DNA from 4 places in the Lysinibacillus sp. C5.1 genome. Region 1 is predicted to be linked to each of the others. Evidence: riboswitches for the same ligand, from Rfam matches in the RefSeq annotation. Region 1 holds a riboswitch; each other region holds the start of a gene.
What was found. A riboswitch is a leader RNA that binds a small molecule or an ion and turns the genes downstream of it on or off. The one in region 1 is predicted to bind cyclic di-GMP.
Positions count from the first base shown of each region.

Region 2: another riboswitch for cyclic di-GMP. It lies ahead of I5435_RS20085 (hypothetical protein); the one in region 1 lies ahead of I5435_RS15875 (hypothetical protein).
Region 3: another riboswitch for cyclic di-GMP. It lies ahead of I5435_RS20050 (methyl-accepting chemotaxis protein); the one in region 1 lies ahead of I5435_RS15875 (hypothetical protein).
Region 4: another riboswitch for cyclic di-GMP. It lies ahead of I5435_RS18270 (NPCBM/NEW2 domain-containing protein); the one in region 1 lies ahead of I5435_RS15875 (hypothetical protein).

Region 1 is NZ_CP066226.1:3,242,918-3,247,515, forward strand. It holds gene I5435_RS15865 (bifunctional folylpolyglutamate synthase/dihydrofolate synthase) at 1-990, opposite strand, end outside; gene I5435_RS15870 (bifunctional folylpolyglutamate synthase/dihydrofolate synthase) at 987-2,279, opposite strand; gene I5435_RS15875 (hypothetical protein) at 2,421-2,822, opposite strand; cyclic di-GMP riboswitch class I at 2,910-3,011, opposite strand; gene I5435_RS15880 (valine--tRNA ligase) at 3,136-4,598, opposite strand, start outside.
Region 2 is NZ_CP066226.1:4,072,255-4,076,852, reverse strand. It holds gene I5435_RS20095 (lipoteichoic acid synthase) at 1-53, shown strand, start outside; gene I5435_RS20090 (tRNA dihydrouridine synthase) at 375-1,328, shown strand; cyclic di-GMP riboswitch class I at 1,511-1,598, shown strand; gene I5435_RS20085 (hypothetical protein) at 1,746-2,120, shown strand; gene I5435_RS20080 (hypothetical protein) at 2,159-2,872, shown strand; gene I5435_RS20075 (methyl-accepting chemotaxis protein) at 2,910-3,944, shown strand; gene I5435_RS20070 (MFS transporter) at 4,040-4,598, shown strand, end outside.
Region 3 is NZ_CP066226.1:4,066,478-4,071,075, forward strand. It holds gene I5435_RS20040 (sodium:solute symporter family protein) at 1-442, opposite strand, end outside; gene I5435_RS20045 (SDR family NAD(P)-dependent oxidoreductase) at 467-1,219, opposite strand; gene I5435_RS20050 (methyl-accepting chemotaxis protein) at 1,209-2,957, opposite strand; cyclic di-GMP riboswitch class I at 3,065-3,150, opposite strand; gene I5435_RS20055 (hypothetical protein) at 3,376-3,570, opposite strand; gene I5435_RS20060 (YehS family protein) at 3,804-4,301, opposite strand; gene I5435_RS20065 (alpha/beta-type small acid-soluble spore protein) at 4,496-4,598, shown strand, end outside.
Region 4 is NZ_CP066226.1:3,714,444-3,719,041, forward strand. It holds gene I5435_RS18260 (ABC transporter permease) at 1-102, opposite strand, end outside; gene I5435_RS18265 (PDDEXK family nuclease) at 340-1,338, opposite strand; cyclic di-GMP riboswitch class I at 1,612-1,698, shown strand; gene I5435_RS18270 (NPCBM/NEW2 domain-containing protein) at 1,904-4,598, shown strand, end outside.

The sequences.
Region 1 (4,598 bases):
AACAAAGGTAATAGACTCATTAGGAAACGCTTGGCGAACCGTTTCTACCAATTTTTCTGCACTAGCTGGATTATGCGCACCGTCAAAAATAATATATGGCAACACCTCTTCAAATCGTCCTAAAATGCTTGCCATTTCAATACCTTGGCGTATACTTGCCACGTTGATTGCTACATTTAGCGCAGTCGCAACTTCTAAAAATGCCGTAATGGCTAATGCCATATTATTCGCTTGATGAGGTCCTTTCATATGACGTGTAAGATTTGTGATATGTAAGTCCATAGTCTCATTTTTATAGTTCTCATAGTCATGCATCCGCACAATATGGAATTGATTGTTCAGCTCTAGAACAGGTGCTTGCTTTGCATTAGCTTCTCTCTCAATAATGTTCTTTGCTTCACAAGGTAAATCCCCGATTACAACTGGTCGATGCTGTTTAATAATCCCTGCTTTATGCTGTGCAATGCTTTCAATAGTTGGACCTAAAAATTTTGTATGCTCTAGCGCTATACTCGGAATAATCGAGACAATAGGTTGCACTACATTCGTACTATCTAGTAAGCCCCCCATACCCGCTTCGATTAATGCAATATCGACATCACAATGGACAAAATGCAAAAACGCTGCGACAGTTAAAAGTTCGAAATCCGTTAGTTTACCGCTAAGCCCCGCATTCTTCATTTGATGAAAAACGCGATCCATCTCTAGTGCTGAAATAGGTTGTTGCATTACTTGAATTTGGTCATGCACATTCAAAATGCATGGAGACATGAACTTGCCTACTTTTAAGCCATGTTCCTGCGCAATTGACTCTAAAAATGTTAATGTTGAGCCTTTGCCATTCGTGCCTGCAAGGTGCACAATTTGCAATGTTCTTTCAGGATTCCCTACAAGTGCCAATGCTTCTTCAATCGCTGTAAGCCCTGGCTTAATTACATCATCACTAGTTAAAGCCCATTTTTTCTTATAATCATCGAACTGAGGAATCATTGTGCTCCCTCCTGTATCCATTGGCGAACTTCAGCTATAAAATACAGCGAACCTGTAATCACAACAATATCTTGTTGGTCCTTATGTTGTATGACTTCACTTACTATATATTTCCAATTTTTGTTATATCGTTTGTCTTGATGCGTTGATAACATCGCTAACTGTTCAGCTGGCATGGCATTGGGTAGTCCAATTTGTGTAAAAGATATAGAAGTTGCTACTGCATCCATTAACGCAATACTATTGGCATGGTCTTTATCAGAAAGAGCTGCATAAATAAATCGATAGCGTTGATTTGGATAGACCTTCTGTAATGTTCGAATCAATGCGGCAGTTCCTTCTGAGTTATGAGCACCATCTAATACAATATTATTAGGGAACTGTTCAAAGCGACCTGCCCACTGTGCGTGTTGTAGCGCTTGGCGCATTGACTCTTCGGATAAATGAATAAGCCCTTTTTCACGTAATAAATCCATCGTTGTGATAGCCAGACTCGCATTAGCGATTTGATGCGCCCCTGCCATTTTTAATTGAATATCTGTGAGGTCAAGATGCGCATTGTGATAATGAAATGATTGCATGCCCATCTCCTGCTCCTGTGCAATCACGTTAAAATCATGCCCTAGAACAAGACACCTAGCATGACGTTCATGTGCAACCTTTTGAATCGTAGCAAGTGCTTCTTTATTTTTAACACCAACCACTACGGGTACACCTTCTTTAATAATACCTGCCTTCTCAAAAGCAATCTTCGCATATGTATCGCCTAAAAAGGCCGTATGCTCTAAAGAAATCGTTGTAATAATGGATACAAGTGGTGTTATGACATTGGTCGCATCAAGTCTTCCACCGAGCCCAGTTTCAATTAACGCAAAATCCACTTCTTCATGTGCGAAATATTGGAACATAATAAGTGTGACGACCTCAAAAAAGCTTGGATAGTCCCCATTATAATTTGCCTCAATGATTGAAGCTACGTTATTCATATACTGTAAAAATTGCTCGTCCGGAATTTGTTTTCCATTGATGGTCATACGTTCATTGACACGTGTTAAATGTGGTGAAGTAAAAGCACCAACCCGATATCCTGCATTCTCTAGCATTTCTCTCAGTACATTTACGGTGGACCCCTTGCCATTGGAACCTGCTAAATGGATAGCGCGCAACTTGTTATGCGGGTCCCCTAAACGCGCCAATACTTCACGCATCATGACTAAAGGTTCACGTTTATGATCAATCGCCTTTAATGTAAAAATAAAATCTGTACATGCTTTTATCGTAGTAAACAAAAGAAACACTCCCTTTCACTACAGTATAAAGGGTGACTGGCACACAAACAATTCTGATACAAATTTAAAAACACACAGAAAACCACTGTAGGAGTGATCATTTGTGTGTTTTTAACTAATTTTTTTCAAATAAACAACAAATTATTGTAATTGATGGATGCCTAATAGCGCTCCCATATCATCTAAAATTATTTTTGCATCATTATTTAAGAGTGGCATAACATCCGATCTTTGCACTAGTTCTAACGAATTTTTTAATGTTCTTTTCAGCATCGAAATATCAAAATTTGAACAATACTCATTAATCTTATTTATCACTAGTAAATCTGTACGTGTTAATGAAATCTTCGTATCTTTTTGTCCCTTATTATCCGCTAAAATATGTTTAATAAGAACCCGTCCACTTGCATTTAATAGTCGATAATATTTAGCCTCCGATAACTTTAAAAGATTTGCTTCTATAATTCCCCTAGCGCTCACAAAATCTAAATCATCACAAGCTTTGTTTACTTTCACTACAATTGTTCCAATATTTCCTGACATAATAAACCTCCGTTATTCTTGCATTCAAAGTAAAAGACCATTCTACTCAACATAGAATGGCCATAAAATTAAATAAAAATTTCATTTAATGGTAACCAGGCGATCATAGTTTGAAAAATACTCATTTCTCTTCACCTTAGACCCTAGGCTTTGCGTCCTACCCTTTCGGATAGTTTGCCTTTATCTATTATACTAACTAAAATAGATAATACTATATATTTTTTCCTAACTCAATACATAACTTTTGATGCATAAAAAGAAAAACAGCAAATGACTATTTCGCCATCTGCTGTTTCTTCAAATCACTATGCTATTACATGTTTTTTAATTCTTCTAAACGTTTTAATACTACTGCATGTTTCTCTTCATAATCCGCTAATTTTTCGCGTTCAGCATTTACTAATGCTTCTGGAGCCTTTGAAACAAATTTTTCATTGGACAGCTTACCAGTGACAAGCTTCACTTCTTTCGCCCACTTTTCTAGTTCTTTTTCTAGACGAGCGATTTCTTCTTCTAGATTGATAAGACCTACAAGCGGTAAGAATAGCTCTGCTCCCGTTACTACTGCCGTCATTGATTGACTCGGAGCCTCTAAGCCTTCACCAATTGTTAACGGCTCAGGATTACAGAATTTTTCTAAGTAGGCTTTATTCGCTTCAAGAGTAGCAACTGTTGCACTATCTTTAGCAGAAATGAACAACGGTACTTTTTTGCTCATAGGTGTGTTAACTTCCGCACGAATATTACGCACCGAACGTATAATATCCATAAGGAGCTTCATATTGTCTGCTTCTTCAGCAAAGTGAAGATCCGTACGCACAGTAGGCCATGCTGCCACTGTAATTGACTCACCTTCATGAGGTAAATGTTGCCAAATTTCTTCTGTGATGAATGGCATAAACGGATGTAATAGACGCATTGTTTGGTCTAATACGTAAGCTAGTATAGATCGAGTTGTTTTCTTAGCAGCCTCATCTTCACCATTCAGCGGTAGTTTCGCCATTTCAATATACCAAGAACAGAAATCATCCCAAATGAAATTATATAGTTCACGACCTACTTCACCAAACTCATAACGTTCTGCTAATGAAGTCACACGTTCAATTGTTTCATTCAAGCGCGTTAAAATCCATTTATCGGCTACTGATTTTTCACCAGTTAAGTCGATTTCATCATATGTCATTCCATCCATGTTCATAAGTGCGAAACGGGAAGCATTCCAAATTTTATTAGCAAAGTTCCAAACAGATTCTACTTTTTCCGTTGTATATCGTAAATCTTGGCCTGGAGATGAACCTGTTGCTAAGAAATAACGCAGTGAATCCGCTCCGTATTTCTCAATAACATCCATTGGGTCCACACCATTACCAAGTGATTTACTCATCTTACGTCCTTCGCCATCACGTACCAATCCGTGGATTAATACATCTTTGAATGGGCGTTGTCCAGTAAATTCAATACCTTGGAAAATCATACGAGATACCCAGAAGAAAATAATATCGTATCCTGTTACAAGCGTACTTGTTGGATAGTAACGTTGATATTCTTCATTTGCCTCGTCAGGCCAACCCATTGTAGAAAATGGCCATAGTGCTGATGAGAACCATGTATCTAACACATCTTCATCCTGTGTCCAATTTTCTGCGTCTGCAGGCGCTTCTTTACCTACGTAAATTTCACCTGTTTCATTGTGATACCATGCAGGAATTTGGTGTCCCCACCATAATTGGCGAGAGATACACCAGTCACGGATATTTTCCATCCAACGAGAATATG
Region 2 (4,598 bases), 830 kb from region 1:
TAGATCCTTCAAAGTACAATTACAACAAAGATGACAGTATAGAAGCTAAATAATAATTAGTAGGCAGTTCAAGATGATGAGTTTGATATCACGAAGTTTATGATATTGTACCGTTAGCTAGGACTGCCTTTTCGCTTTTTAACACGAGCTGCTAGTGCATAGTATTTCCTGATTTTAGAAGTTAGAAATCTAATTAAAGTAGGAACTGTATGAAGATAAATAACAAAAGCTAGGTTATACTATAATAATGACTTTATTGCTGAAACTAGCATTACGGTGTTAAGGACGATTCGTTTTTAGAAGTAGAAGCAATGAAGTTTTAGGGGATAAGTGAATAACCGAATATCCTATAATGAGAGGGTTTGAAGTAAAATATGACGAATAATTTTTGGCGGGATTTACCGCGACCATTTTTTGTACTTGCTCCAATGGAAGATGTGACGGATGTTGTGTTTCGTCATGTCGTAAGTAAAGCAGGTAGACCAGATGTATTTTTTACCGAGTTTACAAATTCAGATAGCTATTGTCATCCAGAGGGTCAGAAAAGTGTGCGAGGACGTTTGCTTTTTACTGAAGATGAACAGCCTATGGTTGCTCACATATGGGGAGATAATCCTGAATATTTTAGACAAATGAGTATTGGTATGGCGGAGCTTGGTTTTAAAGGTGTTGATATTAATATGGGCTGTCCTGTACCGAATGTGGCTTCACGAGGCAAGGGAAGCGGTCTTATTTTACGTCCTGATGTTGCTGCGGAACTTATTCAAGCAGCGAAAGCGGGTGGACTGCCTGTCAGTGTGAAAACAAGACTTGGCTTCACAGAAGTGGATGAGTGGCAGGAATGGCTTACACATATTTTAAAACAAGATATCGCTAACTTATCAATCCATTTGCGTACGAGAAAAGAAATGAGCCAAGTAGAAGCACACTGGGAGCTAATTCCGGAAATTAAAAAATTACGAGATCAAATTGCACCAAATACGCTATTAACAATCAATGGAGACATCCCTGACCGTGCAACAGGTATGAAGCTAGTTGAACAATATGGTGTGGATGGCGTGATGATTGGACGAGGTATTTTTAAAAACCCATTTGCTTTTGAAAAAGAGCCAAAGGAACATAGTAGTAAAGAATATCTTGATCTTTTAAGATTACAGCTTGATCTTCAAGATCAATATGCTGAGGAGCTACCACGCTCAGTTACTGCGCTGCATCGCTTTTTCAAAATCTATGTTAAAGGATTCCGCGGGGCAAGTGAATTAAGAAATCAGTTAATGAATACAAAGACAACGGATGAAGTACGCGAATTGCTCAATCAATTTGAATAGGTGCCAGTCACTCAAACAATTCTAAATTGTTTGAGTGACTGGCACGTACTACATTCTTACTACGTAGTATCTTAATATTACTTATATTTACCTAATATTCTTTAGATAATATTACTAGTGTCGACAAAAATTGACATGTAATTTATAATGTAAAATTGTAATAATGTTAGTATTATTTTAAGAAAATGAAAAGGCAAACTTACTGAAAGGTAAGGACGCAAAGCTACGAGTCTAAAATCCTATTGGGATTATGATAGTCGGGTTGCCAAAAAATAAACGATTATTTGGCTATCCTTAATTTTTATAATAAGGGTAGTTTTTATTTTCCTAAAAGGGGACAAATTAAAGAACTATAGCGTTAATAAAGTCTTGTTAGTATAGAATAGTAAAAAAACTATATGAAAAAGGAGATTAAAAATGTTAGTCGTTGATAAACCGAAATATAATATGGCGATTTATGAAGCAAAAAAAGAAGTACACGTTCAAGTTCATGGGTTTATTAAAACAGAGCTTGTAGAGGAATATATAAAAGATTTGGAAGAGACAGTGGCGAAAGTACCAAAAAAATCCTATACCTTTGTAGTTGATGCAACGTATCAATCACCTGTTCCATCTAAAGTTTCAGCGGAGCTAGGGCAAACATTAATGTTTTACGCATCACTTGGCTTCAAAGATATCTATATTGTCAATCCAGCCTCTAAAATTGCCTATGTGCAAGTGAGAAATGCTTTAGAGGGAGTGAATTTCCCAGGAACAGTAGTTGACAATGTATCACAATTAGCAACACGATAGTTTTTAAATCACTAGAAGCATATTTGGAGGAATTTATGATGCCAACATTACAAGATGTATATACATATGAAATCATTACAAAAGACCAACCAGACTTAATTGAAAAAGCGGCAACATGTTTAGCAAAAACATTTGTTGGAGTAGATGTAGCCGGTAAATGGGTGCAAGAACCGATAATCGGGTACTCCTTAAAATTACCTTATGATGATTTCTACCAATTCACGAAAGAATACATTGAAGACAATGTGCATCAAGGATACTGTGTTGTTGCGCTCGATGCAGAGCGTAATGTAGTAGGCGCTTTAGTTGGAGATACAAACGCACTGGAAATACATGAAGGTCCTATTTTTAGTGGCACGTTTTCTGATATGAATATAGTGATGGATGTATTAGAGGATATCGATGTTCGTTTCTTAAATGACTATAAACAACGTTATGGAAAAGAAATGGAAGATAATGAAGTGCTGCATTTATTTTTATTAGGTGTCATCGCTGAGCACAATCGCCATGAAATTGTACAAACGTTAGGTGATATTTTAGTTCAAAAAGCATCTGAAGAAGGGTTAAGACTGGTGTTAGCTGAAGCAACAAATCCGAAGTCAATGAGCTTGTTACAGAAGTATCATGGATTTGAAAAGTATGTAAATGTTGAAGGGGATTTCATTGTTCATAAATACGAAAGCAATGAGCATTTAAACGATATCCCAGCGACTGTAGCTGATGGAATTTATATTATTGTAAAAGAGTTATAAAACATCATAGGTAGAGAGAATAGGAGATTTTTATATCATGGATGCTATTATGCTAGTGATTATAGTATTTTTATTATGCACGTCCTTGTATTTTGCTTACCGATATTTTTCGCTTAAACGTCAGGCTGATAGTCAGAGTGAAGTGACAAACGGGGCAGAGGAATTATCTGCAAGTCAATTAAAAGAGCAATTTCATCTATACGAAAAAAATATAAATGAAAAAGGTCAAAATCTTGTTGAACATGGAGAGTATGCAGCGGAGAAGGCTGATATCGTTAGAGCAGCCATTGATGAGGTAGGAAAAGGGTTAAAAAAACAATTAGTAGCTACTGAGGAAAGTTCAACTTCGATTGAAGACATCACAGTGGCTATCGAAGAACTATCTATAAGATCAAACCAAATTTCAGAACAATCGAATACGACGTTAGAATTGACGCAAGAAGGTAACGAAAAGCTCAAAGATTCGATGGTGAAAATGGAGCAATTTGATCAAACGATTAATACAACTTTTGATGCAATCAATATTCTTGGAGAAAAATCACATGAGATTGGCAAGATTGTCAAAGTAATTACAGGGATTTCAGAGCAAATCAATTTATTAGCATTGAACGCAGCTATTGAAGCAGCTCGTGCAGGTGAACATGGAAAAGGGTTTGCTGTCGTTGCGGATGAAGTTCGTAAATTAGCAGAACAATCACAACAGTCCGCTGCTGAAGTATCGAATATCGTAAAAAATATTCAAGAAGAGACGGATCGAGTGGTTACATCCATGAAGCAAGGAACGGAAGAGTTTGCACAAACGAATACTACCATTTTAGAAATTGGTACGATGTTCGAAAGAATTGTAGAAACGACAAAAATTATTGCTGAAAATAATGCCAATTCATCTGCAAGTACAGAAGAATTATCTTCAAGCTCTCAGCAAATCATGGTGGCAATGAGAGACATTTCGTTCATTTCACGTGAATCTGTGGAAATGTTTGAGGAGCTAGTTGAAATTAGCGATGACGAATTAAGTACAATGGATAAATTAGTGCAAGAAGCAGGCAACCTTGTCAGCTTAAAAATATAGAGAAATCGGTGCCAGACACTAAAACAATTCAAAATTGTTTTAGTGTCTGGCACTCTTTCATATATTCTAGTAAAAGCTAATAGGGGTAGATATCCATGGACAAACAAAATAGCAAATACAGATGGGTAGTATTTGTTGTTGTATTGTTAACTTATTTGTTAATGGCGAGCCAACGCACAGCGCCAGGATTAATTACAGACCAATTAATGAGTGATTTTCAGGTCACGGCAGCAACGATTGGCTTATTAACAAGTATCCAATTTTTTGTATATACAAGCTTACAAGTACCAATGGGGATTTTGGCTGATCGTTACGGCCCTAATGCTTTTTTAATTTTAGGGGCGACACTTACGGGGATCGGTACAATCATTTATAGTCTTAGTACACATGCACTTATGCTATTTTTTTCGAGAATACTGACTGGAGTAGGGGATGCAACAATTTGGGTTAATATGGTGCTTATTTTGGCACAATGGTTTCATCGCAAGGAGTTTGTACGTTTAATTGGTCTGGCAGGTATGACTGGAAGTCTAGGGTTTTTATTGGCGACAGTCCCCTTCTCCACGTGGATTGATTTACTAGGTTGGAGGATGGCCTTTTGTAGCGCAGGACTACTATTGACCCTGTGTGGCCTAGTCCTTTATTTTGTACTTG
Region 3 (4,598 bases), 820 kb from region 1:
GTAGCAATTGCTGGATAATATACGTTCCACCAACCGTTAAAGCTGCTGCATTAAAGATTCCAAAGGCGATAGCCATTACAATCCCTGTGTAAGCTCCTAACTTTTTACTACCATATCTTAAGCCATAGTAGTCTGCTAATGTCCATCCTTTTAATCTTCTAAGCGGTTTGGTCCATATAAGCGCACCAAGAATCATACAGGTCCCTAAACCACCCATCGTCGCTGATCCCTCAAAGCCGCCACTCGTATAACCAGAACCGACAGCTGCAAAAAAGAACGGAGCGGCTAATAAAGCCGCAATTAAACTTCCCGTCACAACTGAGAGAGGCATGCTCCATCCGGCTACGATTAAATCTTCTGCCGTATTAACGCGTTTATACCCCTTATAACCAATATAATAAATAAAAATTAAGTACACGCTAAAGATTAAAATATTCAACATTTTTATTGCTCCTTAGTTCTTACATTATCCGTTCATCACTACTCCACCATTAGGCGTTAAAATCTGACCTGTATAGAAATCAGCGTTGTCAGAGGCTAAAAAAAGTACACTTTTTGCGATTTCCTCAGGTTGTGCCAAGCGTTTTAATGGATACTTTGCAGATTCCTCTTCAATATAGTTCTCTCCAAATTCTTGTAGGATATCTGTGAGTGTCCCACTAGGAGCTACAGCGTTTACTAAGATGTTGGGCGCTAATTCTCTTGCCAAAGCTTTCGTAAATGCATTAATGCCGCCTTTTGCAGCTGAGTAATGCGTAAACTCTTCACAACCTAGACTACCAATATCTGAAGAAATATTAATAATCTTGCCTTTGTTTCGTTCCTTCATTCGTTTCGCTGCTTCTCGGCAATTATAAAAACATCCATAAAGATGTACTTTAATCATTCTGTCCCATTGTTCGTCTGTTAAATCTAGCACGCTAGAAGCTTGTGCAAATCCTGCATTATTTACAAGAATATCAATCTGTCCTAGATGACTATCCATGTATCGGAACATGTCCTGTACTTGATGAGAGTCTGATACATCAGCACGGTATTTATAAGCTCGTACACCTAGCTTTTCAGCCTGTGCTCGCACTTCTTCTGCTTCATGATCGTCACCAATAAAGTTAATCAATACATTGGCACCTTGTTTTGCGAATGCAAGTGCAATTGCTTTTCCGATGCCCTTACTAGAACCAGTAATCAGAACATTTTTTTGTGCTAAATTATTTTCCATTTTCATCATTCTCCAATTTGAATTTTGCTACAAGCGCTTGTAATTCTTGTGCTGTTATTCCTAAAGAAGAAGAAGCCTCTTTCACTTCTTGCATCGTCGTTAATTGTTCCTGTGTCGCTTTTGACACATTAGATGAAAACTCTGATGAAAGCTCCGCTGATTGTTTAATGTTATTGACAGACGCTGCAACTTCCTCTGACGAAGCAGAAATTTGCTGAGAGGCTGCTGAAATTTCACGAATTTGACTAGCGACTTCTTCCGATGATGTAAGAATTTCTTTAAAGATTTCCCCTACTTCATCTGTATATTCCATACCTGCTTTTACATCTGCTTTTCCTTTTTCCATCACGACAATGGAAGCATTTGAATCGGATTGAATCGTACTAATTAGATTGTATATTTCTGTTGCTGATTGCGAGGATTGCTCTGCCAACCTTCTCACTTCATCTGCTACCACTGCAAAACCTTTACCATGTTCTCCTGCTCTTGCTGCTTCAATAGCTGCATTTAAAGCAAGTAAGTTAGTTTGATCCGCAATTGCTGTAATAAGACTCACAATATCGCTAATTTTATTCGTATTAACATGTAAGCCATTAATGGTTTTGCCAATTTGTTCTACTGAACCATTAATTAGCTCCATTTGGGATATAACTTGTTGCACGACTTTATCTCCACGTTCAGAAGCAAGAGATGCTGCTATAGATGATTCGGCAGCAGTATTTGCTGAGTCAGCTATTTGTTGAATACCTGTTGCTGTTTCTTCCATAGCTGCAGCAGTTTCTTCTGTCATCACCATAGATGCTTCCGCATTCTCATTTATACGTTTCATATCCTTTGCAATATCGGTAGAACTGTTAAACGACTCTCCTGCATTGACAGTTAACTGACTTGCAGCAGAAGAAACATGATTAGATGTATTTCTAATATTTAAAATAATATGTTGCAAATTGGTAACCATCGTTTGAATAGATTGCGATAAGTTCCCTATTTCATCTTTTGTAATTTCTAATTCAACTTGTTGCAATTCACCATTTGCCACTTGATTTGCAACATCGACTACTTTCTTAAGAGGTTTTAATAGTCGATCGATAATTATGTAAAGTAAAATTAGTAAAATAATCAAACCAACAACTGCGATTGCAATTTGTTTTGTCATACTTGTTTTAATGATTGTATTTATGTAATCTGCGGAATAATCAATACCTAATAAGGCAATCATTTTGCCATTATCATCTTTAATAGGAGTAAATACTGTTCTCCAAGCACCAAATTGATCTTCGAATACGTTCGTCACTTCAGACTGATTACTGTCAATTGCACGCTTAGCTGTTGCTACATGTTCATCTGCTAAATCTTCGAAAATCTCACCAGCTTCATAAACCTCATTCAAGTTGGATGTATACCCTATCGGATTAACACCTTTATCTTTCATATCCCAAATATAACTCCAGCTCATTATCCCCTGTTCTTCCTGAATCATATCTAGCTGTTTTTGGAGATTTTTAAAATCGGGATTACTTTCCCCTTTTTCAGTTAATAAATGTTTTATCTGATCACTATCGAGATTCATAGCTGTCAATATACCAACACTTTTTAACTCTTGTTCCAAATCTACATTCATTCTTTTGTTAAGCTCACTAATACTTTGCGTTGTGACGATAGAAATCAACATTAAAACAATAATTGAAACTGTAAGTAATAATTTGTTTTTCAATGAAACATTTTTTAAAAATTGCATAGATAATTCCTCCTCTTTATATTTTATAGGTCAAAAAAAAATAACCTATTTCAAAAGAAATAGGTTATTAAAGATAAAAAAATAATAAATCCCAATAACTACTAATCTTTTGCAACCCAGCCATCATAGCGTTATCTGCCTTAGACCTGTAGCTTTGCGTCTCTACCTTTCAGTAGATTTGCCCTTATTTCTCCTCAAATTAACATAATAGTAAAAAATAATCAATACAGCTTCCAAAATTACTATTTAGTCCATGCTCTTATTTTACTACTTATGTACAAACAATGAAATAATTACTATGTAAAAATATTCTTCTTTATTGTAAAAAGTCCTGACAAAAAATAAGCAGCGACAACGTAAACATACGTTATTGCTGCTTAAATTTCTGATAAACACTTACCCCTAAATGTTTATTCAATTATGCAAGTTGTGTTACGAGTAAGACAGCTGGAATAAAGGATAATGCAAAAACGCACATATACCATACAGAAGTACGGCGTAATGAAAAACGAACTTTTTTACGTTCTGCATAAAAAATGTCTAACATAACAGCAACTATTAATGGAATACTAATGCAAGAAATAGCAATTAAAATAAAATCAAAAAATATCATAAAAAGCACCCCTCTATTCATGAACATTTCTTTTCCATTTGTGACAACTTTGTGTCAATTTCATTGTACACAATTCCGTCACATTTATCAACTGTTCAAAGAAAATAATGGTGATTTTACAATTTATTTTTTATTGCTTTTATTGTTATTATGTACTTCATCCAATACAAACAAAGGCGGGACGCTTACTGTAGGTAAGCATCCGACCACAATTCACTTTAACAATTTAATACTTAATCTCTATATTTATATGTTAAACCTTTTAAAAAGTTTCTCACAAAGCGATCGCCACATTCTTTGTAATTACGATGACTAGGATTTCTTAAAATCGCGCCTAACTCACCTTTCGATACTGTTACGCCACCTTCATATAAAATATCAAGCATATCTTCCGTTGTTAAAGCCATTGCAATTTTCACTTTTTTCAAAAGCATATTATTTGGGCTTTCTTTCCCTGTAACCGGTGGTGGCCCTTCCTGTGGACCTTGTTTTGATTGTTGAGGGCCACGTTTAAAAGTAATTAAACCATTTAAAAATGCCTCTACCATTTTGTTATTACATTTAATGTAATTCTCTGGGATATCTTCTTCATCTTCTTTAATTTTGATAAGCATGTTTAATACATCCTCTTTAGTGTATTTCATACCACCAAGCTTAAAAATTTCTACCATATCCGTATTTTTAATATCTAGTGCATATCGTAAACGAATCAAAATATCATTATTCGTCATAGCAAAACCTCCTTGATTTCCTTGCAAAATCTGAATTTATAAGAGCCAGGCTTTATTATAACAGAGTAAATTGTATTTTTAGCTAGCTTTGCAATTATTCCTCGCCTATAGTATGTAGATTGCACATTTCCTTGTTTTTAAATGTATGAAAATCAAACTGCCGACCATTCTAATAGCACAAGGAGGTGAGAAAAATGGCTAATAAAAATCGAAGTTCCAATAAACTTCAAGTTCCTGGTGTACAAGAAGCTGTTAATCAAATGAAATATGAAATCGCACAAGAATTCGGCGTACAAC
Region 4 (4,598 bases), 470 kb from region 1:
ACCCGAAATAATAAAGGTTAATAAACTCACCAGAAAAACAATCGAACCTAAAATCACAAATCGCACTTTATTTTTCTTCATTTCTTTTAAAGCTAGGTTCATTTTAAACCCCTCCTATTTCTTTTTACATTCTTAGAATATAGAGTCAACATGAACACAACATGAACTGAAAATGAACGGAAGATGAACTAAACATTACAGTTCAATATCGCTGCCGCTTGCTATTCAAACAAAAATAAAAAACCTCCTACGCATAATGACGTAGAAGATTGTGTAAATGGTGATGGAAGCTCGTTAACCGCGGTAACGCTAAACGGCTAAAATATCGCTCCTAAAATGTTACAAGTAATGTTTTTGAATTACTCGCATTAATTTATTGGCATTTTCTTCACTAATTGAGAACATCGTTTGTCTAAAGTTAAAACCTTGTCCACAAATAGCTTTCATTTCAGAAGCACTTAATGGACGCTTTAATTTACAAAAATCTTGTAAAGGTGTATTTGTCTCTGCATTAGTATAGCCATTATAATCTTGCTTGTTATATTTACCGGAACCTTTTCCGTATCCTACAATGCCAGCGCCGCTTTTATAAAGAAATACAATATCGCCCTTTTGAATCTTTTCTATTTTTTCTTGCCATCCTTTATGATAAGCCGCTGCTTTCTTTTCATCTAACATTTCGTCTGTCGTTAGTGGATTATTGGTATGATTCGTGTTTAAAACGTAGGCGCTACTCTCATATTCTAAATAACTTTCAATTGGCGAATACATATTAAACTCAATATAATGTTCACCATTGACTTCAAATATCCAGTAGACAATGGCATCAATAGTCAAACCATTCTTCTTCCAATAAATAATTGCTTCTACCGTTTGTTGGTCTAAGCCATTTGTCATAACAATGAAATGTTGCTTATTATTAAACATCTCTTGGGTAATTTGATTACTTGCGTCTTTATCAAAATACTGCTTATGGGCATCCATTAACGATATATTACCTTGGCTATATTTGAGGTATTTTTCATTGAGCTCATCGTAACTACTATTGCCGAATAATTGACCATATCTCAATACTTGTAGCAAATTCTCTTGATTTGAACCCCATCTTTTCAATTCAAATATATATAAATCGCCATCTTTATCAACTGCTAAAATATCGGGTTCTTCTTGTCTTGGACGCTCGTTAAATATTGTCATTAAATCTTTGCTAGAAATAAAATCTTGCAGATGTTTAGATACTAACCTTTCTAAATCCTTCTCTTTCCAACCAATCGCATCAAGACTCACTCTTTTTACCTTTTCATAATCCCAGGAGGACTTATTTAATTTATATAACATGTAGTCCATTTCCTTTCATTAAATAGTATCAAATCTATTATTTCACCTATTGTAAATATTTTCAATATCAGTACCCATGACATAAGTAGTTTACAGATAAACCATTTTTCTCTTACTAAAGTCTTTTACACATAACAAATGAACCACCATTAAATGACATTATTTTTCGCCCAATAAAAAAAACCTCGCCATTTTACCCGAATTATAGGTGGTAAAATATAGTGCAAATTGTACTTTGGCAATGATTTTCCTTATGCTATTCTTTATTGTAGAAAATTGAATAGGCAAACCTAAAGAAATTTAGGGACGCAAAGCTATAGGGACTAAGGTTTTTAATAACTATGTCTGCCAGTTGCCGAAGAGTACATACTACTTTTTGTTTAGTAAGGACGTAACACACAACCCACTGATAATTGTATATTAATATAATTTACGAAAGGCATTTTTTAGTGCTATTTATTATAATGTGGGATTTTTTATGATTGCCTTATTTAAAATAAAGCTACTCTTTTTTGAGTAGCTTTTTTATGTACTCTGTAAGAAAAATGCATAAGGAGGAATTTAGATGAAAGTAGTAAAGATTGTAACAGTATCTGCCCTTGCTTTAAATTTAGTCGGTGGTCCAATGAATGTTTTAGCCACTGAAAATCCAAGTGGAGATATAGTTAAAACTTCAGCCGAAGCTCGTACTAATTATTCCATCGCTTCGGTGAAAAAATTTGAATTGTACGGAACAGATATTTTAAAAGCATACGATGACGTATTTAAAATAGCGAGAGCAAACATTCAATCGATTACGAACAACGGCGGAAAATATGGAAGTTCTACTATAGATAAAGCGATTGATGGTGATATGAACAGCCATTGGGAAACAGGGAAACCCAATAGTACCTCCTTCACTAATGAAGTGATCATTCAGTTCCATGAAGCATCTACATTAAATCGAATTGTCTATGCAGCTCGTCAATCTTCTACAAAAGGAAAAGGTTTTGCACAGCAGTTTGAAATTTATAGCTCCACTACAGATACAGGCGATGATTTTACACTCGTTTCATCAGGACAATATACAGGTTCTACTGGAGATATCGTCGAAATCCAATTCAATCCTACAGAATTTAAACGACTAAAATTTGTTTTTACGAAAGCAAATCAAGATTGGGCAAGTGCATCCGAGTTTCAATTTTATAAAGAAGATCCTGTCTCTGACAAAATGGCGACACTCTTTACAGATAGTACAATGAGCGCTGTAAGTGACAAATTCAACACCATAGATGCTATCAATCAATTAGAGGTCGAAACCCAAGGCCACCCCTTCTACGCACAATTCAAAGAAGATATTGACAATGCGAAAGCACTGCTAAGCAATGAAAAAATTACAGCGACAACTGCACTAACTTCGTCATTTAGCCATTATGCCAACGAAGCGTATTCAAAGTTATTTAGAATGGATAAGGCAAACATTAAAGAAATTACCAACAATGGCGGACACTATGCGAGCGCCATTATCAAAAATGCCATCGATGGCGATGTTCATACATATTGGGAAACAAATAAAAGCAACACAGCTACATTCTCAAATGAAGTAGAAGTTGAATTTATAGAACCTGTTACATTAAATCGTATTATTTATGGAGCAAGACCTTCTGACCGTAAAGGCTTTGCCGAGGAATTTGAAATTTACGCTTCCCAAACGTCAAAAGGCGAAACCTATGAACTTGTCTCAACAGGTAAACATAACATGGTCGCAGGATTAGTAGAGGCAAAATTTGCACCGACGACATTTAAACGGGTGAAATTTAAATTCACTAAATCCAATCAAAATTGGGCAACACTTTGTGAATTAGCCTTCTATAAAGAAGATGCATTAAACGATAAAATGGCGCAGTTATTTACTGACGGAACGATGAATACAGTTTCCCCTGCATTCAACAGCATCGAACATATTAACGCATTAGAAGAAGAAGCGAAAACACATCCACTATATGCTACTTATAAAGACAATATCGAATTAGCTAAAAAAATAATGAACGGTGAAGTGGTTACAGAAGGAAGAATTATAGTAGCCGAGCAACACGGGGATATGGTCAAACATGCCAATCAACAATTGAAATTCGGCTTCGGTAACAATTTACAACCAACTGGCCTTGCTGCCCAACCGGGTGATCAAATTACCGTTTACGTTGACGCATCAACAACTGGTCCGTTACCACGCTTGGCATTTTCACAACAAGAAGGTGCTTGGAATAGTTGGCGACAAGGTGTCAGCTTAAAAGTCGGTAAAAACGTCATTACTGTTCCTGCCATCCCTAAAACTTCTTATAATAAGAAGGCCGTTACACCTGGTGGCACAATCTATATTGAAAATCCTTATACAGCGGAACAGCAAGGTAAAGCACCGACCTTAAGATTCGAAGGTGTTGAGAGAATTCCATTTGCAACAAAGTCTACAAACGTAGAGGAGTTCAAACAATTTTTAATCGACTATAAGAAAAAAATTGATGAAGATATAGCGAAGCATCCAAATGTTGAAGATCGCAAAGTGCTTGATATTGTAGAAGTCGTTGGTGACCATTTATTTTGGACAGGTACTGCAACAGGTGCTTACAAAACCTATATAGAAAATGGCTATAGCCCACTCCAAACCATTGAATCGTATAATCGCCTTATGGACGAATTATTTAAGTATTACGGTTTAGATGGGCGCAGTGAAAAACATGATCCAAAATTAATAAGAGAAAACGTACGACTTGCACAGCCTTATGCGTACATGTATGCAGCTGGCGATCATATTGGCACACTGGATGATGTTGTGGCTGATATTTTAGTTCCGATAGAAGAAAAAGGCGGTTCATGGGGGCTTATCCATGAAATCGGTCACCGTATGGATATAGGTGTACGAACAATCGGCGAAGTAACAAACAATATGCTTCCACAGCATATGTCAGCACTTTACGGGAAAATCGATGGACGCATTCCATATGAAGCGAATGTTTATAAAAACGTATTGAAAAAAAACACAAAAGATTATAACGATCAAGGTTTGTTTGAAAAACTAGCCGTTTACTGGCAACTTGAAATGTATAGCCCTGGCTATTGGGGAAAATTAAACGCTCTTTACCGCGAAAAAAATGTCACGCTAACAGATGGCGAACGTTCTAAACAACAATATTTAGTCGAGTTTTCTTCTGAAGCGCTCGGTTTAGATTTAAGTGAACACTTTGCTCGTCATGGCTTTGTCGTAACGGACGAAACAAGAGCAA